Regions from separate parts of the Agrobacterium burrii genome, predicted to be linked through region 2. Evidence: riboswitches for the same ligand, from Rfam matches in the RefSeq annotation. Region 2 holds a riboswitch; each other region holds the start of a gene.
The links. A riboswitch is a leader RNA that binds a small molecule or an ion and turns the genes downstream of it on or off. The one in region 2 is predicted to bind cobalamin.

Region 1 (8,089 bases), on a different contig from region 2:
GATGGTGACATCCAGCTGTCATCCGCACGATATATGCGCGTCCCATCTCTTTCAAAAAGACCTGACGAATGCCCGAAATCCCTCCCTTCGACACAGTTTTCATCGATGTTTCCGAAGGTCACCGGCTGCATGTGACGATTGCCGGCAACCCGGCGGGACAGGCCGCGATCCTGCTGCACGGCGGCCCCGGCTCCGGAATATCGGCCACTGCGCGGCGCTATTTTGATCCTGAGCGTTACCGAATCATCCAGTTCGACCAACGCGGATGCGGGCAAAGCACGCCAAATGCCGCCGTCAGCCTCGAGCACAACACCACCCAGCATCTGATCGACGACATGGAGGCCATTCGTGTGGCGCTTGGCGTCGATGACTGGCTGGTGTTCGGCACCTCATGGGGTTCCACACTTGCGCTTGCCTATGCCCAGCGCCACTCAAAACACGTTCGCGCCATGGTGCTGGCGGGTGTCACCACCACGCGGCAAAAGGAAATCGACTGGCTTTACAAGGGGCTGGCGATGTTCCTGCCGCAGCAATGGCAGCGCTTCATCACGGCCATCCCGGATCACCTGGCGAAGGAAGATCCCGTCGGCGCGTATCTCCAGCTTTTGAACGATCCTGACCCGGTCATCCGCCGGATGGCGGCGCTTGAATGGCATTTGTGGGAGGCGGGTTCGATCAGCGCGGAGTCCAGCGCGGACTTTCCAGAAAAATGGCGTGATGCCGACTATATTCTGACCCGCGCCCGACTCTGCGCCCATTATTTCCACCATGCGGCCTGGCTGGAGGACGGCGTGCTTCTGAGCAATGCCGGCGTGCTCGCGGGCATCCCCGGCATGCTCATCCAGGGCATGCGCGACCTGCAGGGACCACCCGTCACCGCTTACGAACTTGCTGCGGCATGGCCGGGAAGCGAACTGATTGCCATAGGTGAAGCCGGGCATTCCACCGGTGATGCGGGGATGGAGGATGCGATTGTTTCAGCGATCGCACGATTTGCAAATTGAAGCCGCTTGACAGATTACGGATTCGGGCGCATTGCAATGACATGATCAACGAACGCGCACCCATCTCCTGCTCGTACTTTTGGGCCTACCTTTAAGGGCGGCTCGACAGATCATATTGTCAACAAGCCGCCGTCAGGCGGCTTTGTTGTTTTCAAACGTCCTGACGGCACCAATAAGACCAAAGGACCGAAAAAAATGACCGAAGATAGCTCCCTTACACTGGAAAGACCGCCCGTCGTCATCATTCGCGGCGCGCGCAAGACCGATCTGCCCGAGCTTAACGAGATGATCACGCTGCTTGCCTCCTACCACGGCGATGCGGCGGCAATCACGCCGGCCAAGCTTGAGCGCGACCTGTTCGGCCCCCTGCCCTGGGTGCATGGTCTTGTCGCCGAAGCCGATGGCGCGCTGATCGGCTACGCGCTGCTTCTGCCGCTCTACAGGGCGCAGGAAGGCCGGCGTGGGCTTGAACTGCACCATCTCTTCGTGCGTGACGGCCATCGCGGCCACGGCACGGGCCAGCATCTGGTTTCCCGCGCCCGCGATATCGCCAAGCGGCTGGGTTGCGACTATCTATCCGTCAGCGCCACGACCGGCAATGTGGCGGCGCATCGTTTCTACGAGAACATGGATTTCGCGCCGCGTCCGGTCACCGGCATGCGCTACATGCAGTCCATCGCCTGATCAAAACCGACGGAGACGGCCATGACACGTATCGCGATTGCGCTGGCGCAGGATTTTGCGGACTGGGAACCGGCGCTGCTTGCGGCGGCGGCACGCAGCTATCTCGGCGTCGAGATCGTTCATGCCACCCCGGACGGGCGGCCGGTAACATCGATGGGCGGGCTGAATGTGTCGCCCGAAACCTCCTATGACGCGCTTGATCCTGACAGCATCGATGCGCTCGTCATTCCCGGCGGTCTCAGCTGGGAAAAGGGTACGGCCGCCGATCTTGGCGGGCTGGTGCAGCGCTTTCGCGAAAAAGACCGGCTGGTTGCCGGTATCTGTGCGGCGGCAAGCGCGCTGGCCGGCACGGGTATCCTGAACCATGTCGCCCATACCGGCAATTCGCTCGCCTCACACAAGGCCTATCCGGCCTATAGCGGCGATGGTCTTTATCGTGACCAGCCGAAGGCGGTCAGCGATGGCGGCGTCATCACGGCATCCGGCAGCGCGCCGGTCAGCTTCGCGGTGGAAATTCTGAAAAACCTCGGCCTCTTTGGTCCGGAAGCCGAGGCGGAACTTGGAATTTTCGCGGCGGAGCATCGGTAAGACGCAGCCGTCTTGATGCCATGCACTCTCCACTTCCCCGTCATTCCGGCCTTGAGCCGGTATGATGGAAGTGGGAACTTCAGGCCAGTCAGTGCCGATCAAGCACCCGGCAAACACGGGGCGTGGCGCCCTCGCCTTCCCCGGCAATCGCACGGCGAATATCGCGGCTGTTCAAATGCAAGCTGCGGCCGGCAGGCAAGTTTGAACGTTTTATCTTGGCAAGGGCTGCGACGATAAAGCCGGCCTCGTTTTCATGAAAATAGGCGAGAGCCGCCTCGCGCACCGGGTCTGGCCCGAGGACTGCCTTGAAGGCAAGACGGTGCACGGCGCAGAACGCACCGTGACCGGGAACGACAAAACGCAGCGCATCGAGTTCGTCACTCCATTCCGCTGCGTCCTGCATGCATTTACGCCGACTGGAAGCGTTTCAGGAAAAACGCGCTCAGTGTTCCAAGCAGCGCCCAGAAAACGAAGCTGGTGATGGTGGCGGCAACGATGAACTGCCGTTCCAGCGGCAGCGGTGCCAGCGCATGTTCGCCTTCCGGCGGCAGCGGTGCGCCCACCACATGCGGCGCGACGATCAGGACCAGAGCAAGAACGATGGCCCAGGGCTCGCGGCGAAACGCAATCAGCGCAATGCCGCCCGCGGTTGCGGCAACCGTCGAGAGCCACCAGATTTGCCGCGCCTCAAGTGCTGCGGCCGGGCTTCCCGGCAATTCCGGCGGCAGGCCGATCATCGGCGCGAGCATGACGGCGGCAAAACCGGCAACGCCCCACAGAAGACCTTCGCGCCAGCCGGCATCGGTGCCGCGCAGCGAGATGAGACCGGTCAGCACCAGCGCGTAACCGATGGCGGTCAGCACATTGGCAGCGACAGTATAGGCGGTGCGTTCGAAACCATCGGCCGGAGTCCAGGCCTCGTCATTGTGCTCATGGGCGGGAACCGCAGCGCCGGGTGCTGCCGCATCATGGCTATGGGCCGCTTCGCCGCCGGCGCTTTCAAAGGTTTCCGCCTGAAGGATGAGCGGCGTGGTGCCGAAAGCCTGCATGGCCGAGACGGCCAAACCGCCAACGATGCCGACCAGAACCGCGGTAAAGACGATATTGCGAAAAAATGACATGCCGTTTCCCCTCAATGGCAGGGGAAGGCATTGGCATGACGCGTGTCATGCGCGGCATTGTGAACGGCTTCCACATGCGAAAAGCCGACAAAACCGACGACGAACAGGCCAAGCACGATCGCCGTCAGCGATTGCGCGAAGCTGCCCGTTTTTGCTGAAACGGCAGCATTGGCCGTATTCTGCTGGATAGACATGGTGACCCCTCTCCCGGCGCGACCCCGCGCCATAAGATGCGGCCGAACGGCAAAAAGCCAACAGACCGCATATGATACACTTCACCACGGGGATACGAGACTGACACAGGGGCATCGAACCGACGACCCTGACATTCCGCTCTTCCGGACACCCCGCCGGCATGGACATTTCCGTGATGGCAGGTCTCCTGGCTTACGGGTCAAAACCTGAAACACCTTCCCGGCATCGCCCTCGCCGTAAAAAAAGGGCGAGATGGCTTGCCAGTGGCATTTCGTTTCAGGCTCTCCGCTCACAGTTGCGGGGGCAGCCACGAATGAGGATTTCTCCCTATCGTGTTCCCTTTTCACCTTCCGGAACGCCCGGAAGGAACCATCACGGACATGTTATCGGCCGGGTGGGTGCGGGAGTCAATGGTGGCGGCTCCTTGGCACCAGCACGACGTGAAGCATGTGGTGAGCGCCAACCCAAGCCATGCCCAGTTATCGAGACGGGATCGCCTTCAGATAGGCCGCAATCGCATTGCGGTCTTCGGCGGTGAGATGCGCCATGTTCTGCTGCACCTTGACCATGGAGCCGCCGACGCTGTCGAATTCCGGGGTGAAGCCGGTTTCCAGATAGCCGGCAATATCCGCCGTCGTCCACGATCCGATGCTCGCAGAACCCGGCGTGATATCGGGAATGCGGCCCTCACCTTCGGGATTGGGGCCGCCAGCCAGCCATTTGCCCTCCAGAAAACCACCGAGCGCATTGCGCGGGGTGTGGCATTCACCGCAATGGCCCGGCCCTTCGACCAGATATTGGCCGCGCAGCAATTCGGCATTGGCATTGGCAAGCTCGACGCGCGGCGGTGCGGAAGTGTCGAAATACAGGAATTTCCAGCCGCCGAGCGCCATGCGCAGGTTGAAGGGAAACGGTAAGTCGTGATCCGGCGCATCATTCTGGCTGGCCGGCAGGGTTTTCAGATAACCGAACAGGTCGTTCACGTCCTTCTGCGTCATGCGCGCATAGGAGGCGTAAGGGAAGGACGGGTAAAGATGTTCGCCGTTCTTTCCCACCCCGCGCGTCATGGCATCGCCGAATTCCGCCAGTGTCCAGCTGCCGATACCGTGCTGTGGATCAGAGGAAATATTGGGCACATGGAAGGTGCCGAAGGGGCTTTTCAGCGCCTGCCCGCCGGCAAGCGTCCGCATCGCGTCACCCGTGGCATCCGGTGCTGCATGACAGCTTGCGCAGCCACCCGCCCAGAACAGCGTTTCGCCATTGGCCAGATCCGGCTCTCCGAGGCTGACCCAATGGCTGGGCGCCTGCCGCTGCGGCGCGGTGACCCAGGCGAAAATGCCGTAGCCGGCAATGGCCGCGATCACGGCCCCGCCCACAAGCTTCGTCCAAATGGAAGACATACCCCTCTCCCCATTCTCACCCGAGTGATCAGGTGTCTTTCAAAGTGAAAAAACGCCGCCGGGAAGCGGCGCTTTGAAATTCATGATTTATTTCTTCAGACGATAGGTCTGGTGGCAGGTGCCGCAATCGGCGCCGAGCGTCTTCATGGCGGTGGTGACGCCCGCCTGATCGGTGGGGAGATTGGCAAGAACCTTATCGGCATCAGCACCGAGCTTGGCCGCCTTGGCCTTGAAGTCCTCAAAATTTTCCCAGATGGCGGGGGCAGCCGCGCTGCCGGTCTCGGAACCCTTCGGGAACTGATCAGGGAAAGCCTTGGCATTGGTGCTGATGGTCGTCACGGCAGCCTTGACGGCCTCGGCGTCGAAGGGCTTCTGGCCCTTGGAGATGGCAGCCAGCGCGCCCATGGAGCCGCCGATCTGCTTCATCATGCCTTCACGTTTTTCGACTTCGCCGGCAGCGAAGACCGCTCCGGCGCAAAGACAGCCGAAAAGCATGGCCGCCGCGATGGTTTTCAGTTTCATACACTCTCTCCTTGATTCCGGCCGGGTGCCGGACGCTTGATGGAACGGCGCGAGGATGCCCTTTCCGCATGGCGAAAAGAAGTCACATTGCGGTGAATTCCGCCGTGAAAACAGAAGTCTAGAGTATCAGGCCGAAAACTGTCCGAAGGTTTTCCGACAAGAACCCGTGACAAAACAACGGGCCAAAGGAGAGCATTCGCTGGCTTGCCAGGGAATAGCCTCCCTGGAGCGGCGCAACCTGTTCCTGTTATTCGCCGAGGCTCCACGACAGAGCTTCCCAAAATGTCAGCAGCGCTGCGGCAACCAGCATGAAACCGGCAGCGCGACCGATGAAGATCGTGGCGCCGGGTGAAGAAACCAGCCATTGTCGGCTTTTATCCGCCGTCAACGCCAGCGCGCCATAAACGGTAAACTGCGTTACCGCCACCATCACGCCCATCACCAGCCCCTGCATCCAGATCGGACCATAGGCCGGTTTGAGAAATTGCGGATAGACCGCCATCATGAACAGATAGGCTTTCGGATTGGAAAGGCAGGTCAGCACCGCTCGCCAGAACGCTTTTTTCGACGAGGCGCTTGCCTGCGCCTCATCGCCATTCACGACGATTGCGCTGCGCATCAGGCCGATGCCGATCCAGACCATATAGGCAGCGCCGACAATGAGAAGCGGCAGAAACAGCGACGGCATCCAGGCGGCGAGCAGGCCAACGCCGGCCGCGCCATAAAGCGAATGCACGATGCCGCCGGCGCTCATGCCGCTTGCGGCCGAAAGGCCGGTTTTCCTGCCGCCCGTCAGCGCGCTTGCCAGCACGAACAGCATGTCCATGCCCGGCAGGATGATGATGCCGAACAGGACCAGAAAGAAAAGCCAGAGATTTTCGGCGTAACTCATGTCAGTATCTCCCCAGACGGTTCATGGCACATTTAGGAATATGCATGTTTCTCAATGTGTTTTGCCGTTTATAGAAAAAGCCAACTGACAGCATTATGTCAGTTGTCTTGAAAAAACGCCGGGGAAATGTCAATGCGCAAGGCGTCGAGACTGTTCGAGATCATTCAGATCCTGCGGCTGGCGCGCCGGCCCGTTACCGCCCAGATGATTGCGGAAAAGCTGGAAGTGACGGCGCGTTCGGTCTATCGCGACATAGCCGCCCTCCAGACCATGCGGGTGCCCATCGAAGGCGAGCGCGGCGTCGGTTATATTCTGCGCCCCGGCTTCAGCCTGCCGCCGCTGATGTTTTCCATTGATGAGACCGAGGCAATCGTGCTGGCGCTCGCCATGGTTGGCCGTTCCGGTGATACCGAATTGCGGCAGGCGGCGAGAAAAGCGAGCGACAAGATTGCCGCCTCGCTGCCCGAACCCCTGTCCAAAACCCTGTCGGCCAATGCCCTGCATGCCTGGGGCAGCATCGCGCCAGCACCTGCCGGCATTGATCTTGCCACCGTCCGGCGGGCGGTGCGCGATGAAGAGAGGCTGGACATCAGCTATCGCGATGAAACCGGCGCAGAGACCCGGCGGCAGATCCGGCCCATTGCCGTGATCTATTATTCGGAGACGGTGAATATCGTCGGCTGGTGTGAATTACGGCGGGCAATCCGTAACTTCCGCTCTGACCGGGTTTTGACCTGCGAAAGCACCGGCAGCTTTTTCAAGCTTGAAGGTGAAAAGCTGCGGCAATTGTGGATGAGCGGCTGGCAGAGCAACCAGCCGGGCAGTCCATCCTCACAGCTGTAAGAGACGATCCTCCTCGCGGCCAAAACCGCGAATGACGATCCGGTCTTCGAAAACATCTGATATAGCGAAGGTGTTCTGGTCGGGCGTGTCCACCATGCCCTTGAAATTGACGAAGTGGGTGTTACCCAGCACACCGTAATTGCCTTCGTGATTATGGCCATTGAACCATGCGACGGCCGAAGCATGGGCGTCGAGAAGATCGAGAATGCGCGGTGCATCCCACATGTTGTGAGCGTTTTCCGGATAAAGCGGATAGTGGCACAGCACGACCACTTTTTCGCCGGCCGCATCCGATTTTTGCAGGAGGCTTTGCAGCCATTCGAACTGCTCGTCGCTGAGCGAGGCGTTCCAGTCCTGTGCATTGATCGCGCCCGCTTCCTGCAGGTGCTTCAGCCGCTCCTGCGCAAGTGCGCGACGCGGATCGCCGGGCGGCGGGGCGAAGAGACTGACCTCGTTGCCATCAAGCACGGCGAAGCGGACATTGCCGATGGCGAAGTCATGCCAGGGGGCCGGCATGCCGAGGCGGGCATGGATGGCGGTCAGATGTTCAGGCGCAACTGAAAAATCATGATTACCCGGCAACAGGACCGAGGGATGGCGAAGCCCGTCATAAACGCTGAGGATCGCATCGAAATTGTCGAAACCGCGGTCGATGATGTCGCCGAGCGTCACCACGAAGGCGAGGTCCTCTTCGTTGAAGGCGGCCACCGCTTCGGAAAGCTTTTTCGGGCTTTCGGCATAATAGCGACCCATGTCCGGACGGGGATCGGCATTGGCATATTGGGGATCGGCGACGATGCCGAAGGAGAAGAGAGGCTTGCTTTTTTCAGTCATGATGCG
Region 2 (8,089 bases):
GTTGCGGTCGATCAGGATCTTCAGGCCATCCATCGCGCCCAGTCGAAAAACTTCAGCCTGCTGAAGGGCATTCTGCGTGGCCTGCAGCACCGTTATGCGGTCTGCGCCGTGAAGCCGGATATGTCCGCGAAAGACTGAGGACGGCCAGAGCCGTCTCATTTTTCGGCCTGCTCAAAGAGATCGTCCAGCCGGGGCTTGGCGCGTCCGGGCACGTCGACCGTCCTGTAGCTCTGCGGCAAGGTCGCCTCCCCCATCTTGATCAGCATGACCATACCCATGCCGTAATGCGGCGAGCATTTGATGCCGTAAAAGCCCGGCCTGTCGAAAGCAGTCTCGAATTCGTCGTTGATCCGGCTCTTGAAACCCTCGGCACCATCAGGAATCATGCCGTCGATGGTCGCTGCATTGTGGCTCTTATGGGTGGGTACGAAGCGCACGCGATCGCCGGGGGCAATCTCCAGAAAATCGGGCTCGAACACCATCGGGCCTTTTTCGCCCCGGTTCAGCATTTTCACCTCGAAGGTTTCGGCCATGGCCTGCAAGGGAAGACCCGTGGCCAGCACCAAGATAATTCCAGCCAGAGCGCTACGCGGCTGCAAGCCAAGGCGAAGTTTTTTCGATCTCGTCATCGTACCAGTGCTTTCTTTGTCTGATCGGCCGCTCCATGCGCCGGCAGAAAACGAATATGGGAAAAGCCGCCCTCATCCGTGGAGACGACGGACTGCACCCCGAAAACATCGGCGATCGTCGCCGATGTGAGAACCTCGCGCGGTGGACCGGCCGCGATCATCTGGCCGCAATGCATGATGGCGACGCGGTCGCAGAACATCGCGGCGTGATTGAGATCATGCAACGCCGCCACAACCGTCAGCCCCTGCCGCCGCACCAGATCGAGCAGGCCGATCTGGTGGCCGATATCGAGATGGTTGGTCGGCTCATCCAGCAGCAGGATATGCGGCTGTTGTGCCAAGGCGCGGGCGATATGCAGGCGCTGTCGTTCGCCGCCGGAAAGATGGTGCCAGTATCGTTGCGCCTTGTCCGCCATATCGACATTGTCGAGCGCGGCATCAACGATGGCATCGTCACTGGCCGACCAGGCGGAAAGCGGGCCGAGATAGGGCGTGCGCCCCAGTTCCACGGCTTGTCGGGCGGTGATGCGCTCGGTGGTTTCGGCCTGCTGTTCCACAAAGGCCAGCCGGCGCGCCAGTTCACGCCGCCCGAAGGAGGCAAGCGGCTCCTCACCAAGCGTGACATGGCCTCGGCGCGGCTTGCGGATGCCGGCCAGCATGGAAAGCAGCGTGCTTTTGCCGGAACCGTTCGGGCCGATAATGCCCAGAAACTCCCCGGACCCGACATCGAGCGAAACACCGCTGACAATATCGACATTGCCGGCGTGGAAATGCAGGTCGTGGGCGGATAATTTCATGAACGCCCCCTTTTCTGCCCGAGGATGAAGGCGAAAGCCGGCGCGCCGACGAGCGCGGTAATCACGCCGATCGGCAGCACCTGACCGGGAATGGCGATGCGCGAGAGAATATCGGCGACGATCATGAACACCGCGCCGGTCAGCGCCGTTACCGGCAGCAGCAACCCGTGGCGAACGCCGACGAAAATGCGCGCCGCATGGGGAATGACGAGACCGACGAAGCCGATGGAACCGACCAGCGACACCATGACCGCCGTCATGATCGCCGAAACCGAAATGAGCACCGCATAGGTCCGGCGCACCGGAATGCCAAGCGAGGCGGCTGCCTGACCGCCGAAGGCAAAGGCATCCAGCGCGCGGGAATACCAGAGGCACACCGCAAGACCGGCAATACAGACCGGCAGAGCCAGCCAGACATCCGGCCAGCGCACACCGGAAAGATTGCCCAGAAGCCAGAACATGATACCGCGCGCCTGCTCGGCATTGGCGGATTTGGTGACGATGAACGAGGTCATGGCATTGAATAACTGTGAACCGGCCACCCCCGCCAGAATGATGGCGCTGTTGCCGTGTCCCGCCCGCACCGCCAGCAGGCTGACCAGCGAGAACGCCACGAAAGCTCCGATCAGCGCGCCAGCCGGCATGGTCAGGAACCCTGCGCCAAAACCCAAGAGCGCCACGGCCACCGCGCCGGTGGAAGCGCCTGCGGAAATGCCGAGAATATAGGGATCGGCAAGCGGGTTGCGCAGAAGCGATTGCAGCACTGCACCGGCAAGCGCCAGCGAAGCACCGCAACAGGCGGCAACAACGGCGCGGCTGAGACGGTAACTCCAGACGATGCCTTCATCCAGCGGCTCCAGCGGGTAACCCGCATGGAAGACGCGGTTGGCAATGGTTTTCGCCACCACATCGAACGGAATGGCGGTCTCGCCGATCGCCGCTCCGGCCATCAGCGCGACGAGCAGCAGGGCGAGTGCGGCAAAAGCCAGCCCCGCCCTGCCGAGATTGACGGAAAGACCGTTCACTTGGCGAGGCCGGCAGCCGAGATCGCTTCGGCCAGCGTTTCAATGCCTTCGATCGTGCGGATGGTCGGGTTCATCGCCTGCGCATCCATGTCAAAGACATGACCTTGCGTGACGGCGGGCATGATGCTGGCCACGGGATCGGTTGCGAGGAACTTGTGCTTGACCGCCACGTCATCGGCGGGGAAACGACGACGGTCCATCTTGCCGGCGACGATGACAGACGGGTTGGCCTTGGCGATGGTTTCCCAGCCGACGGTCGGCCATTCCTCATCGCTTTCGATGATATTGGTCAGCCCGAGTGCCGACATGATGTAACCAGGCGCGCCATGGCGGCCCGCTACATAAGGGTCGATATCCAGTTCGGCGCTGGAGAACCAGAAGACGGCCGAAAGCTTGCCATTCGCCGAGGCGATCTTGGCGCGGGCGGCTTCCTCGCGCTTCTTCAGGTCGGCAACGACCTCTTCACCGCGATCCTGCACGTTGAAGATCTTGGCGAGATCGCGGACTTCCTGATAGATCAGATCCATGGTGAAACCGGTCTTGCGCACGCCGTCACCGCCGCCGGAATTGTCCTTGCCGACGCAATCGGCAGGCGAGGTATAGACGGGAATACCCAGCTCGGCAAATTGCGCCGGCGTACCGACAACACCTTCCGGGCCGATCTGCCACTGGAACTGCGTCGTCACCAGATCCGGCCTCTTGCCGACGACGGCCTCGAAACTCGGATCATTGTCGGCCAGCCGCTCCACCCTGGCATTGGCTTCCTCGTAACCCTTCAGAACCGGGCCGATCCACAGCGCGGTGCCTACCACCCTGTCGGCAACGCCGAGAAGATAGAGCACTTCGGTCGTGCTCTGGCCGACGGATACGGTGCGGGCGGGCGCCTGTTTGAAGGTGATGTCCTGACCGCAGCTGTTGATCGTCAGGGGATAGACCGTTTGCGCAGCATGGGCGGAAGCGACAGGCAAAGCCGCAAGCGCAGCGGCCAGAAAGCCGGCATAGGCCGGCAGGCGTCCAGAAATAAACATGTGTTCTCCAGTCGAAATTAAATCGCTTGTTCCAGAGCAGCAGGCGTTAGAACGCGCAGCAACAGCGGAACGTCTTGTACGGAGAACAACGACGGGACGCAAACCAAATGTTATGAAATAACATTACAATTTCCTCCTCCGGGCTTCCCCGCCCGTAACGATGGTTCATATTTTGACGGCAGGTCTCCTGGCTCACGAATTTACGCCGCTCATCTGCCTTCCCGCATTCCACAGAATGCAGTGGCATGACGCCTTTGAAGCGTCACGAGGATGAACGGCAATCCGCTTACAGTTGCGGGGGCAGCCACGGCATTGGGCGATCATCATCACCCGCACCATGTTCCCTATTAATCCCTTCGCCTTTCGGCTGCAGGAACCGTCGCTTTCTCACATACGGCGCAAGAAGCGGGGCGTCAATTGCGATAGTGCCGCAGCTCAGCACAAAGACGGGCCTGCCAACGCGAAAATTTGTCCCGCACCAAAACCGGCCGGTTGCGGCGCGTTTTTCGACATGGTGGTGAGTGTTTCGATCTCCACCAGCCCGGATTGCGCCAGAAAATCGGTGAGAAGACCGCTGTCGCGCACGGCGTCGAGCCGGACAAGTTGCCCCTCCAGATCGGCAAAATGCCGCCTGACCAGCGCGATCGCATCCGCCTCGTCACCCGCAACGACCGGGCCGACAATATGGCCCCGCCCCGCCGCCCGGCGCAGTGCAAAGGCGACAAGACGGTCCGCCTCGAACAGGCCGTAACCGGCATTCTCCCGCAGCAGACGTTGCAGGACGCCCCGGCGCGAAACGCCGAAAGCTGCCTGATCCAGATCCTCCACGGCAGAAAGTTGATCTTCCGAAAGCGGCTCGATCCGCTGTTTTCTGCCGAGCTGCGGCGTCTCGATAGCGCAATGCGCCTTGCCCCGCAGGAGATGCACCTTTTCCGTATCTCCGGCAAAACCCAGCGAGGAAAAAAGTCGCCGCGACACCTCCGTTGCATTCAACCGCAAGGCGGCGGCAGGATATTTTGCCGAAAGCTGCCGCACAAGCCAGGGTGCGACGCCCCGACCCTGCAGGCGGGGAGAAACGATGACCATGCCAAGCGTCGCGAAATTCGGATCATAGGGAAAAAGCATGGCGGTTGCGACGACGCGGTCGATCTCATCCAGTGCGGCAAGGCCGACGCCGCATTGCCTCAGGAAACACCATTCATTGGCGTGATAACGCCATCCGACAGCCATGGACAAGGCATGCAGATGATCGGCCTCCACATCGGCGATATCCACGGTCCGCAATTCGAAACTATCGACTTTGAGCAGCTCCATAGCAAACGGCTCTCATTCCCTCCGGCGCGGAACCTTGGGGTCCCGGCAGCCCAGCCCATGACATCCGAAGATAACCAGCCTCGCCAGCACGAATTTTCTGAAAGCACTGGAAGGACACAACAATCTACCGAAATCGTCGGCATTTCAGCAGATAAACGCCGTCGGCCACTCTAAGCTTCTGCGATGAATAATCCGGCCAGCATAAACGGCCGGCCAGTGGGGAAGACCATGAACGCAATCGAAATCCTTGAGCGTCTCGTCGCCTTCCCGTCCATCGTCGGAACCGCCAATGGCGATATTGCCGGATGGATTGCGGATTATCTGGAAAGCCACGGCGCGAAAGTCTCGCTATTGCCGGGACCGGAGGGCGACCGCGCCAATCTCTTCGCCACTTTTGGTCCAGCCGATCGCGCCGGTTATATCCTCTCCGGCCACATGGATGTGGTGCCGGCCGGTGAACCGGAATGGACCTCCGATCCGTTTACGCTCAGAACCGAAGGCGACCGGCTATACGGACGCGGCACCACAGACATGAAAGGTTTTCTCGCCACGGTTCTCGCCGCAGCACCGGCATTTTCGCGCATGTCGCTGAAACGACCGATACATATCGCCTTTTCCTATGACGAAGAAGCGGGCTGTCGCGGCGTTCCCCATCTCATCGCCAGATTGCCGGAGTTGTGCGCCCCGCCGGCAGGCGCGATCATCGGCGAGCCAAGCAATATGCGCGCCGTTCGCGCCCACAAGGGCAAGGCCGCAGCGCGCATCACGCTGCGTGGTCGGTCAGGCCACTCGTCGCGTCCAGATCAGGGGGTGAACGCCATTCACCTGATGACAGGCATCATGGCGAAAGCAGTCGACACCGCCGATGTGCTGACGCGGGGACCGTTCGAAGCGACCTTCGAACCGCCCTACTCCTCCTTGCAGATTGGCACGGTCAAAGGCGGGCAGGCAATCAACATCATCCCCGATCATTGCGCCATAGAACTGGAAGCGCGGGCAATTTCGAGCGTCTCCCCGCTCGCCCTGCTGGAGCCGGTACAAAGCGCCGTCGAAGCGCTTGCCGCAAAGGGCGTCGATATCGAATGGACACCGATGAGCGCTTACCCCGCGCTGTCGCTTCCAGCCGATGCACCGCTCGCCGTGCTTCTGGAGGAACTGACCGGCACCCCCAACCTCGCAGCCGTCAGCTACGGCACGGAAGCCGGGCTTTTTCAGGCGGCGGGCATCGATGCCATCATCTGCGGGCCGGGCGATATCGGCCGCGCCCACAAACCGGACGAGTTCATTACGGCGGCTGAGCTTTCAGCCTGCCAATCGATGCTGGAAACGCTCGGCCACCGCTGCGCGGTTTAAAACTTCGGGACATATGGATTTCAGATGACCTTTCTCTTCAATTCCGACGCAAAACGCGGTGAAATCTTCCGGCAGGCCCTGGCCGCAGAGTTTCCCAATCTGCCGTTTTCGATGGATGTTTCGAGCGTCGATCCCGATGCGGTGCGTTATCTCATCACCTGGACGGTGCCTGACGATATCGCCCGATATCGCAATCTCGAAGTGCTCTTTTCGATCGGCGCGGGTGTCGATCAGTTTCACATCGAGGCCATCCCGGACACGGTAAAGGTCGTGCGCATGGTGGATGAAGGCATCATTCGCATGATGCAGGAATATGTCTGCCTCGGCGTGCTTGCCCTTCACCGCAACCTGCCGGTCTATTTGCAACAGCAGCGCCAGCAATTGTGGAAAGCCCTGCCCCAGCGTCAGGCGGAAGAGTGCCGGGTAGGCATTCTCGGCCTCGGCATGCTGGGTGTTGCAGCACTGGAGCGGCTGAAACCTTTCGGTTTTCCACTGTCCGGCTGGAGCCGCTCGCCGCGCAATATCGATGGCGTCACCTGTCATCATGGCGATGAGGGATTGGGCACCATCCTCTCCACCAGCGATATTCTGGTCTGCCTGCTGCCGCTGACCGACGAGACGACCGGACTTCTGAATGCCGAACGTCTGAATTCGCTCCCCGAAGGCGCGGCTCTGGTTCACGCCGGGCGCGGCAGGCAGCTCGACCATGACGCCCTCATCGACACGCTGGATAGCGGCAGGCTTTCAGGCGCCGTGATCGACGTCACCGATCCCGAACCCCTGCCGGAAGGCCACCGTTTCTGGACGCATCCGAAAATTCTGCTGACGCCGCATATTGCCAGCGTCACCCAACCCCATTCCGCCGCCCGCACCGTCGTTGATAACATCAGACGATACGAAGCCGGTCTCGAACCGCTCGGCCTCGTCGACCGCAGCCGCGGATATTGATCAGCCACCCATCTCTGAAAGGAAAATCCATGCCGCTTCTCAAGCCCATCGACACCAATCCCGATTTCGAGCCGAAGGCCTCCAAGGCCTTGCCGGAACGCCTCATCGCCGGCGATCCCTCGTTCAAGACCTGGGCGTTGGACGAAGCCCGCGACGGCACCGTAAAAACCGGCATCTGGGAAGCGACCCCAGGCGAAAGCCGCTCGATCAAGGGCGAAACCTTCGAGTTCTGCCATATTCTGGCCGGCGTCATCGAAATCACCCCTGATGGCGGCGAACCGCAGCGTTATACGGCAGGCGACAGCTTCGTCATGAAGCCGGGTTTCGTTGGCGTCTGGAAGACCATCGAGACGGTGCGCAAGATTTACGTAACAGTGAACGGATGAGGTGAAACCCGGCATTTTCGAAATCAGTCGCGGTCGCGGAAACCGGAAAAACACCACAGGCAGCGCATCGCCGAAGATTGCGCTGTCTGCCGGTGACAAAACGGGATTTTCGTTCACCGTCCCCGCCGCAGTCGGTCGATCTCGCTTGCCGGCAGGAAGTAGTTTGAAGGGCATATCCACAGAGGATTTCCCATGACGCTCAGCTTCGATCCAGACAGCCTATCCCTGCCGATCGGCCACTTCATCGGCGACCGGCTGATCACGGCTAAAAACGGCATCGACATGCATCGCCCGTCTGACGGCATCGAATATGCCGGCTGCCCGAAGGCGGATGCGGCGTTGGTGGACGAGGCGGTGCAAACCGCCAAGGCGGCGCTGAAAAGCAGCAACTGGGGCGGCGTGCGTCCGCGTGAACGCACCAAGGTTTTGCAACGCTGGGCCGACCTGATCGAAGCGGAAGCCGAGACGCTGGCGAAAATCGAGGCGCTGTCCTCGACGCGGCCCGTGGGCCACCTGATTGCCGGCGATATTGCCGTTACCGCCGAACAAATCCGCTTCTTTGCCGAGTTTGCGGACAAGGAAGGCGGAGATCTGGTGCCGACCGACGAC
Region 3 (8,089 bases), on a different contig from region 2:
GAGGATCTGGTGCTGAAGCCGGCTTTCCTGAAGGCCTGCCTGAGGGCGGTGGAAGAACTGGCGGCCGAAACCGCCGATGGCGGACCGGGTGTCGTTATCGGTTTCCCGCGCCAGGGCGAGACAGGTCGGCACAATTCGGTGGCGCTGCTGGATGGCGGCAAGATCGTTGCGCTGCGCGACAAGATCGACCTGCCGAATTACGGCGAGTTCGACGAGAAGCGTGTTTTCGCCGAGGGTTCGATTTCCGGTCCGTATAATTTCCGCGGGGTCCGGATCGGCATTCCGATCTGCGAGGAAATCTGGAACGAGATGGGCGTGTGCGAGACGCTGGCCGAAAGCGGGGCGGAAATCCTGCTGGTGCCGAACGGTTCGCCCTATTATCGCGGCAAGCTGGATGTGCGCCATCAGGTGGCACTGAAACAGGTGATCGAGAGCGGTCTGCCGCTGGTTTTCGCCAACCAGCTGGGTGGGCAGGACGAGCTGGTATTCGATGGCGCAAGTTTCGGCTTCAATGCCGACAAGACGCTTGCTTTCCAGATGAGCCAGTTCGAGGCCACACTTGCCGTCACCGACTGGAAACGCACGGCGGAAGGCTGGCATTGCGAAAGCGGACCATTCTCGAAAATACCAGAGGGCGAGGAGGCGGATTACCGCGCCTGCATGCTGGGCTTTCGCGACTACGTGAACAAGAACGGTTTCAAGAGCGTGGTTCTCGGCCTTTCCGGCGGCATCGATTCGGCGATTTGCGCCGCCCTTGCCGTCGATGCGCTGGGCGAGGAGCGGGTGCGCTGCATCATGCTGCCCTACCGTTATACATCGGAAGAATCGCTGAAGGACGCCGCCGATTGCGCGAAAGCGCTGGGCTGCCGTTACGACATCGTGCCGATCGTTGAGCCGGTGGAAGGTTTCCTCTCGGCACTGTCAGATCTCTTCGAAGGTACGGAAGAGGGCATTACCGAAGAAAACCTGCAGAGCCGCACGCGCGGCACCATTTTGATGGCCGTGTCCAACAAGTTCGGCTCGATGGTGGTGACAACAGGCAACAAGTCGGAAATGTCGGTGGGTTATGCCACCCTCTACGGCGACATGAATGGCGGTTTCAACCCCATCAAGGACCTCTACAAGATGCAGGTCTACGCCATTTCCGCCTGGCGCAACACCCATGTGCCGCCGGGTGCGCTTGGCCCTTCCGGCGAGGTCATTCCCGCCAATATCATCGCCAAAGCGCCGTCCGCCGAATTACGCCCCAACCAGACCGACCAGGATTCGCTGCCGCCCTATCCGGTGCTGGACGATATTCTGGAGTGCCTTGTCGAGAAGGAAATGTCGGTCGAGGAAATTCTGGCGCGAGGTCATGACGCGGCAACGGTGCACCGGGTTGAGCATCTGCTCTATCTCGCCGAATACAAACGCCGGCAATCGGCTCCGGGTGTGAAGATCACCAAGAAGAATTTTGGGCGTGACCGGCGTTATCCGATCACCAACCGGTTCCGGGATCGGTGATGGATGAAGCGGGTAGGGGCTGCGCTCTCAGGTGAGGCGGCGATCCCTTCCCTTGCGAGGCTGATTGTTTCGCCCGGCGCTGCGGCTGGTTTCTTCTCCCCGCCGGGGAGAAGGTGGCCCGAAGGGTCGGATGAGGGGGCAACCTCTCCGTATATCGCGAAGCTTGCCCCCTCATCCCGCTGCCGCGGACTTCTCCCCGGCGGGGAGAAGAAACAAGTGGCATGCGCTCGATCCAAAGTGAGGGATGCACGAACGGCGCGGAGAAACCCCGCGCCACTCTTCACTCACCTCAAATAACCTGCCCCACATCGATGCGGTTGCCATCAGGGTCTTCAAAGACAAAGGCCCGCAGGCCATAATCCTTGTCCTGCAGGGCCTTGATGATGCGCAACCCATGGTTCTTGCAAACCGCATGCAACGCATCGACATCGCTTACCATCATATGCGCCACATTGAAGGGCGCTGCCTTATGGGTGGGCTGCAACGTCAGGTGCAGTTCGGCATTGCCCTGTTTGAGGATCATGAAGCCGACGGGATTGCCGTTTTCGAAGGTTTTTGTGAAGCCCAGCACGCCGACATAAAAATCATGGGCCTTTTCGATATTCCTGACAGGAAGCATTGCGGCGATCCGCCCGAAGCGGATGCCGTGATCGGCGATGGTATTCATCGCGGAACCTCGGATCTGGGAGAAACGGGGAGGGTTACGGGCGGTGCCGGAACGCTGGCGTTTTTTCCGATTTGAATTTGCAGGACGGTGCCTGCGGCCATAGGATCATAATCACCATGGTGGCGAAAGCAAACGGAATGTCTGCGTCCGCCAAAGGTCTGATCCAGACTATCGACAGCCCAGGGAGGCAGCATGCGCAGTTCGATCGAAATCTTTAATATACGCACCCGGCAGATGCGGGTGGTGTGGCAGACGCCGGAACTGTTCGAAGCGCCGAACTGGTCGCCGGATGGCAAATATCTGTTGCTGAACAGCGAAGGGTTGCTCTACCGCCTGTCCCCATCCGGTGATGCTTCGCCGGAGAAGGTCGATACCGGTTTTGCCACGCAGTGCAATAGCGACCACGGCATTTCGCCGGATGGATCGCTTTATGCCATTTCCGACAAGGTCGAGTTCGACAAGAGTGCGATCTATCTTCTGCCATCGGCGGGCGGTGCGCCAAAGCTGATGACGAAAAACCTCCCCTCCTACTGGCACGGCTGGTCGCCGGACGGCAAAGGTTTCGCCTATTGCGGTATTCGCGATCAGGTCTTCGACATCTATTCCATGGATATTGAGAACGGCGTCGAAACGCGGCTGACGCATGGCGAAGGCCGCAATGACGGGCCGGATTATTCGCCGGATGGTGCGTGGATCTATTTCAATTCCAGCCGTACCGGGCAGATGCAGATCTGGCGGGTGCGGGTGGATGGCTCCACTGTGGAGCGCATCACCGACAGTTCCTATGGCGACTGGTTCCCGCATCCGTCTCCTGGGGGTGACAAGGTGGTGTTCGTTTCTTACGACGCCGATGTCTTCGACCATCCGCGCGATCTCGATGTGCGGGTGCGGTTGATGGATATGGATGGCGGCAATGTCGAAACGCTGTTCGAGCTTTTCGGCGGGCAGGGCACGATGAATTCTCCCAACTGGTCACCTGACGGGGACGAGTTCGCTTATGTGCGTTATTTCCCCGTAGCCTGATGCAATCGGGAAGCCTGTTACCGTCATCCCGGCTCGCGGCCGGCATGACGCAGGGGAGGGACGCTATGGGCAGATTGCCGCACGGGCTTGCAAGACCCTTGCATTCGCAAGCATTCTTGCCCATAGCTTCCTCAGTCAGGTGCCCGCCCTTGCGGCGGGAGAATCGGGAATCCGGTGAGAAACCGGAACGTGCCCAGCGCTGTGAGGCGGATGCCCTTTTCATAAGCCACTGAAGTTATTCGGGAAGGCGAAAAGGGCGGATGAAGCCGAGTCAGAAGACCGGCCTGGCAGGATAGACCGAACCGCGCGGACGGCGGCAGGTTGCTGAAGATGCGCGTCGTGCATGCGGGAGCCGGTATGGTTTCGGCACCGGCGCGCCCGCATTGTTGGGGTTAAACGATGCCGACCGATCCGTCCGCTGGTAATTCATTGCAAGCCGATCCATTCGATCATGCGCTTTCGCCCGCCCGCCCGTTTTCGGGTGCGGAGCGCGAGGCGATCTACCGCGCCATTGAGACGCGCCGCGATGTGCGCGACCAGTTCCTGCCTGATCCGTTGCCGGACGTGCTGGTGGAGCGTCTCTTGAAGGCGGCGCATTCCGCGCCCTCGGTGGGCTTCATGCAGCCGTGGAATTTCACGCTCGTCACTGATGGTGCCGTGCGGCAAGCGGCCTTTGTGGCCTTCAGCCGCGCCAATGAAGAAGCGGCGGCGATGTTTGCGGGCGAGCAACAGGCGCTTTATCGCAGTCTCAAGCTTGAGGGCATCCGCAAGGCACCGCTGAGCATCTGCGTCACCTGCGACCCTACGCGCGGCGGCAAGGTGGTGCTGGGCCGGACCCACAATCCGCGCACGGATGTCTATTCCACCGTTTGCGCCATCCAGAACCTCTGGCTTGCCGCCCGCGCCGAAGGCATCGGCGTCGGCTGGGTCAGCATCTTTCATGACAGCGACATTCGCACCATTCTTGATATCCCCGACCATATCGAAATCGTCGCCTGGCTATGTCTCGGCCGCGTCGATGCGCTTTACACGGAACCGGAACTGGCGGTGAAGGGCTGGCGGCAGCGCGTGCCGCTGGAAGAGCTGGTGTTTCGCAACCGCTGGGGTGGGCGGTAAGGGATGAGATGCGCATAGCGTCGCCTCTCGTTTCTTCTCCCCGACGGGGAGAAGGTGGCCCGAAGGGTCGGATGAGGGGGCTAGCTCTCCGGATATCTCTACGCTTGCCCCCTCATCCCGCTGCCGCGGACTTCTCCCCGGCGGGGAGAAGAAACAAGTGGCATCCGCTTGCTCTATTACGGGCAAATAACAGGGGTCATTGCTGCGGCTGGATGCCCTTCAGCGCCGGGTTTTTCAGGTCGATGCGGCCTGTCTGGTCCGGCAGGAATTTCGGGCCGATGACGCGCACTTTTGCGTCGTTCGGATCGTAGTCGCGTTCGGGAACCGGTTGCTCCGGCGGCTTTGCGGCCTGTTGCTGTTCTGTGGGTTTCTGAGGCTTGTCACCCTGTGGTGATGGAATGGTGGTGATGCCGGAATAGGGCTTTTCGGGCTGCGGCCGGGCGGCCTCTTCCTGTTTTTGCATGTCTTCGTGATAAGCGGCCATGTTACAGGCGCAGCCGGGCGCTTTCGTAGACGCGTTGCGATAGGCGAAGGCGGTCGGCAGGTCCCTGTAGGGTTTGCCGGTTTCGGCCGAGACCATGTCGGAGGTCTCCTGATCCGTCATGGAGTGGAAATAGAGTTCCGTCTGCGTGCCCGGGCACATTTTCTGGCACTGCTCGGCCTGGGCGCGGAAATCAAGCGGCGAGGCATTGGAGGCGATCGGGAAAAACGAGCCGTCGCAGGTACGCACGCAAAGGGTGCGAAGTCCGCCCTCGGCGGTGGTATTGGGGTAAGGCGACAGGCCTGCCTGTCCCGGCTGATTATCCTGCTGGCGGAACGCATCGGGGTAACGGGTCACATCGGGCACTTGCGGCGATTGCGTGTCCGTTTCCGGCATTGCGCTGCAGCCATTGGCGTCGAGTGCGGCGAGAATGCGCTGGCGCCTGATGCCGCCATCATCGCTGCGCTGAGCCGCCATCGCATCGTCACGGTCACGAATGATGGCGTCACGTTCGGCTTCGGCATCCACCAGTGCATCACCGATCTCGGCGCAGAGGCCGGCATTGGGGTTGCCGTAGACAATGACGCTGCCCGACGAACAGCCATAGCTGCGCAGATCGTTCCTGATTTTGCGCACGACGATGTTCTGGCGGGCGAGCGCGTTGGCGTAACGCCGCACCTCTGCCGTGTTGCCGATGATGCGGGGTGGCTCGCGCAATTGCGCATAAAGCGTATCGCAGACCTGATCCGCGACAGCGGCGGCCGGGGCGAGGAAAACAAGGGGAAGCAGGAGGCCGATGATGCGGCTGCGCCGGGTCAATTGTTAGATCCGTTCGATGTCCCCGGCCGGTGGCAGGGGCGTTATACTTCACGAAATCCGTGTTTCAGGAAGATAACATAAGCTGTCGCCGCAATGCGGCAACAGCTTGTTCAAAATTGCGTTAATGCGCCCTCACACCGAAGGGTGCGACGCCTGCACCACGGCAAAGGCCGCCATGTTGACGACGCCACGCGAGGTGACGCTGGGCGACAGGATATGGGCGGGAAGCGCCGTGCCGAGCAGGATCGGGCCGACATGCAGGCCTTCCGTCAGGGTGCGGGTGACGCCGAGCGTGATGTTGGCGGCATCGAGGTTGGGGAAAACCAGAAGGTTCGCCTCGCCGGTCAAAACGCTGTTGGGCATGGCGCGCTTGCGCAGCGTTTCCGACAGTGCGGAGCCGCCCTGCATTTCGCCGTCCACTTCCAGTTCGGGTGCGGCCTGCTGGATGATCTTCAGCGCGCGGCGCATCTTGCGGGCGCTTTCCGAGTCACGCGAGCCGAAATTGGAGTGGCTGGCAAGCGCGATCTTCGGCGTGATGCCGAAACGACGAATTTCCCTGGCCGCGAGAATGGCCATTTCCGCCACTTCCTCTGACGTCGGATCGTTGTTCACAAAGGTATCGGTGAGGAACAGCGCGCCCTGCTGGGTGATGAGCAGGCTGAGGCCCGCAAAGGAGCGCACGTTCTCCTGCTTGCCGATGATCTGGTTCACGTCACGCAGATGCCGGTCATAACGGCCTTCCAGACCGCAGATCAGCGCATCCGCTTCGCCGCGCTTGACCGACAGCGCGCCGATGACCGTGGAGTTGGTGCGAACGATGGTGCGGGCGGCTTCCGGGTTGATGCCGGCGCGGCCGACCAGCGCGAAATAGTCATCGACGTAATCACGGTAACGCGGATCGTCTTCCGGATTGACCACGGCGAAATCCGTATTCGGGCGGATGCGCAGGCCGAAACGCTTCAGGCGCGTTTCGATGATCTGCGGACGGCCAATGAGGATCGGGATGCCGGTGCCTTCCTCCAGCAGAACCTGGGCGGCGCGCAGCACGCGCTCGTCTTCGCCTTCGGCAAAGATGATGCGCTTCTTTTCGGCGGCTTTCGCGGCGTTGAAGACCGGCTTCATGATAAAGCCGGAGCGCCAGACGAAACGGTTCAACTGGTCGAAATAGGCTTCGAAATCGGTGATCGGCCGGGCGGCGACACCGCTTGCGGCGGCGGCGCGGGCAACGGCGGGTGCGATGCGCAGGATGAGGCGCGGATCGAACGGCGAGGGGATGAGATAGTTCGGCCCAAAGATCGGCGTTTCGCCGCTATAGGCCCTTGCGGCCACTTCGGAAACTTCCTCACGGGCAAGCTCGGCGATGGCCTGCACGGCGGCCATCTTCATTTCTTCGTTGATGGTCGTTGCGCCGCAATCCAGCGCGCCGCGGAAGATATAGGGGAAACACAGCACGTTGTTGACCTGGTTCGGGAAATCCGAACGGCCGGTGCAGATCATCGCATCCGGGCGGGCGGCACGGGCGGCCTCCGGCATGATTTCCGGATTGGGGTTGGCAAGCGCCAGGATCAGCGGGTTTTCCGCCATGCGCTCCAGAAGTTCCGGCTTCAGCACGCCTGCCGCCGAAAGACCGAGGAAGACATCCGCACCGTCGATCGAGTCGGCCAGCACACGCTTGTCGGTTTTCTGGGCGTAAACTTCCTTCCACTCGTCCATCAGCGTGTTACGGCCGTCATAGACGAGACCCTCGATATCGTGGACCCAGATGTTTTCCTTGTTGGCGCCCATGGCGACCAGCAGGTTGAGGCAGGCAAGGGCAGCAGCCCCTGCGCCGGAAGCGACGATCTTGACGCTCGACAGAGACTTTCCAGCCAGTTCCAGCGCATTGGTGACGGCGGCGGCGACGATGATCGCGGTGCCGTGCTGGTCGTCGTGGAAAACGGGAATGTTCATCTTCTCGCGCAGCTGGCGCTCCACCTCGAAACATTCCGGCGCCTTGATATCCTCAAGGTTGATGCCGCCGAAGGTGGGTTCAAGTGCCGCGATGGTCGAGACCATGTCATTGATGCCGGGCGCGTCGATCTCGATGTCGAAGACGTCGATGCCGGCGAATTTCTTGAAAAGGACGGCCTTGCCTTCCATGACGGGTTTGGAAGCGAGCGGGCCGATATTGCCAAGCCCCAGCACCGCCGTGCCGTTGGAGATGACGGCAACGAGATTGGCGCGGGCGGTGTATTCCGCTGCCATCTCCGGATTTTCATGGATGGCGAGGCAGGGGGCGGCAACACCCGGCGAATAGGCGAGCGCCAGATCGCGCTGGTTGCCGAGCGGCTTGGTTGCCTGGATCTCCAGCTTGCCGGGGCGCGGATAGCGGTGGAAAAAGAGCGCCTGTTCCTCGATGTCGGCCTTTGCCGTGTTGGCGGGCGTGTTGTTCTTATCGTGAGAGGTCATGTCTTCCACCGTCATATTTAATTTCGTCTGGT

Region 1: linked by a shared signal. The riboswitch ahead of JZX89_RS24525 (CbtB domain-containing protein) and the one ahead of JZX89_RS06200 (ABC transporter substrate-binding protein) in region 2 are both predicted to bind cobalamin.
Region 3: linked by a shared signal. The riboswitch ahead of bluB (5,6-dimethylbenzimidazole synthase) and the one ahead of JZX89_RS06200 (ABC transporter substrate-binding protein) in region 2 are both predicted to bind cobalamin.

Annotation. Positions count from the first base shown of each region.
Region 1 covers NZ_JAFLNA010000016.1:138,431-146,519, reverse strand. The annotation lists gene pip (prolyl aminopeptidase) at 69-1,004, shown strand; gene JZX89_RS24545 (GNAT family N-acetyltransferase) at 1,200-1,688, shown strand; gene JZX89_RS24540 (type 1 glutamine amidotransferase family protein) at 1,710-2,276, shown strand; gene JZX89_RS24535 (hypothetical protein) at 2,365-2,679, opposite strand; gene JZX89_RS24530 (CbtA family protein) at 2,684-3,397, opposite strand; gene JZX89_RS24525 (CbtB domain-containing protein) at 3,409-3,591, opposite strand; cobalamin riboswitch at 3,753-3,981, opposite strand; gene JZX89_RS24520 (cytochrome c) at 4,072-4,992, opposite strand; gene JZX89_RS24515 (c-type cytochrome) at 5,080-5,514, opposite strand; gene JZX89_RS24510 (LysE family translocator) at 5,762-6,406, opposite strand; gene JZX89_RS24505 (helix-turn-helix transcriptional regulator) at 6,539-7,249, shown strand; gene JZX89_RS24500 (metallophosphoesterase) at 7,238-8,083, opposite strand.
Region 2 covers NZ_JAFLNA010000002.1:575,334-583,422, reverse strand. The annotation lists gene JZX89_RS06220 (class I SAM-dependent methyltransferase) at 1-138, shown strand, start outside; gene JZX89_RS06215 (pseudoazurin) at 156-533, opposite strand; gene JZX89_RS06210 (ABC transporter ATP-binding protein) at 626-1,426, opposite strand; gene JZX89_RS06205 (FecCD family ABC transporter permease) at 1,423-2,451, opposite strand; gene JZX89_RS06200 (ABC transporter substrate-binding protein) at 2,448-3,479, opposite strand; cobalamin riboswitch at 3,640-3,875, opposite strand; gene JZX89_RS06195 (GNAT family N-acetyltransferase) at 3,915-4,793, opposite strand; gene argE (acetylornithine deacetylase) at 5,022-6,146, shown strand; gene JZX89_RS06185 (2-hydroxyacid dehydrogenase) at 6,171-7,094, shown strand; gene JZX89_RS06180 (cupin domain-containing protein) at 7,124-7,480, shown strand; gene JZX89_RS06175 (aldehyde dehydrogenase family protein) at 7,673-8,089, shown strand, end outside.
Region 3 covers NZ_JAFLNA010000008.1:10,966-19,054, reverse strand. The annotation lists gene JZX89_RS15480 (NAD+ synthase) at 1-1,503, shown strand, start outside; gene JZX89_RS15475 (bleomycin resistance protein) at 1,793-2,170, opposite strand; gene JZX89_RS15470 (TolB family protein) at 2,363-3,193, shown strand; cobalamin riboswitch at 3,314-3,495, shown strand; gene bluB (5,6-dimethylbenzimidazole synthase) at 3,593-4,309, shown strand; gene JZX89_RS15460 (DUF2865 domain-containing protein) at 4,506-5,609, opposite strand; gene JZX89_RS15455 (NADP-dependent malic enzyme) at 5,742-8,057, opposite strand.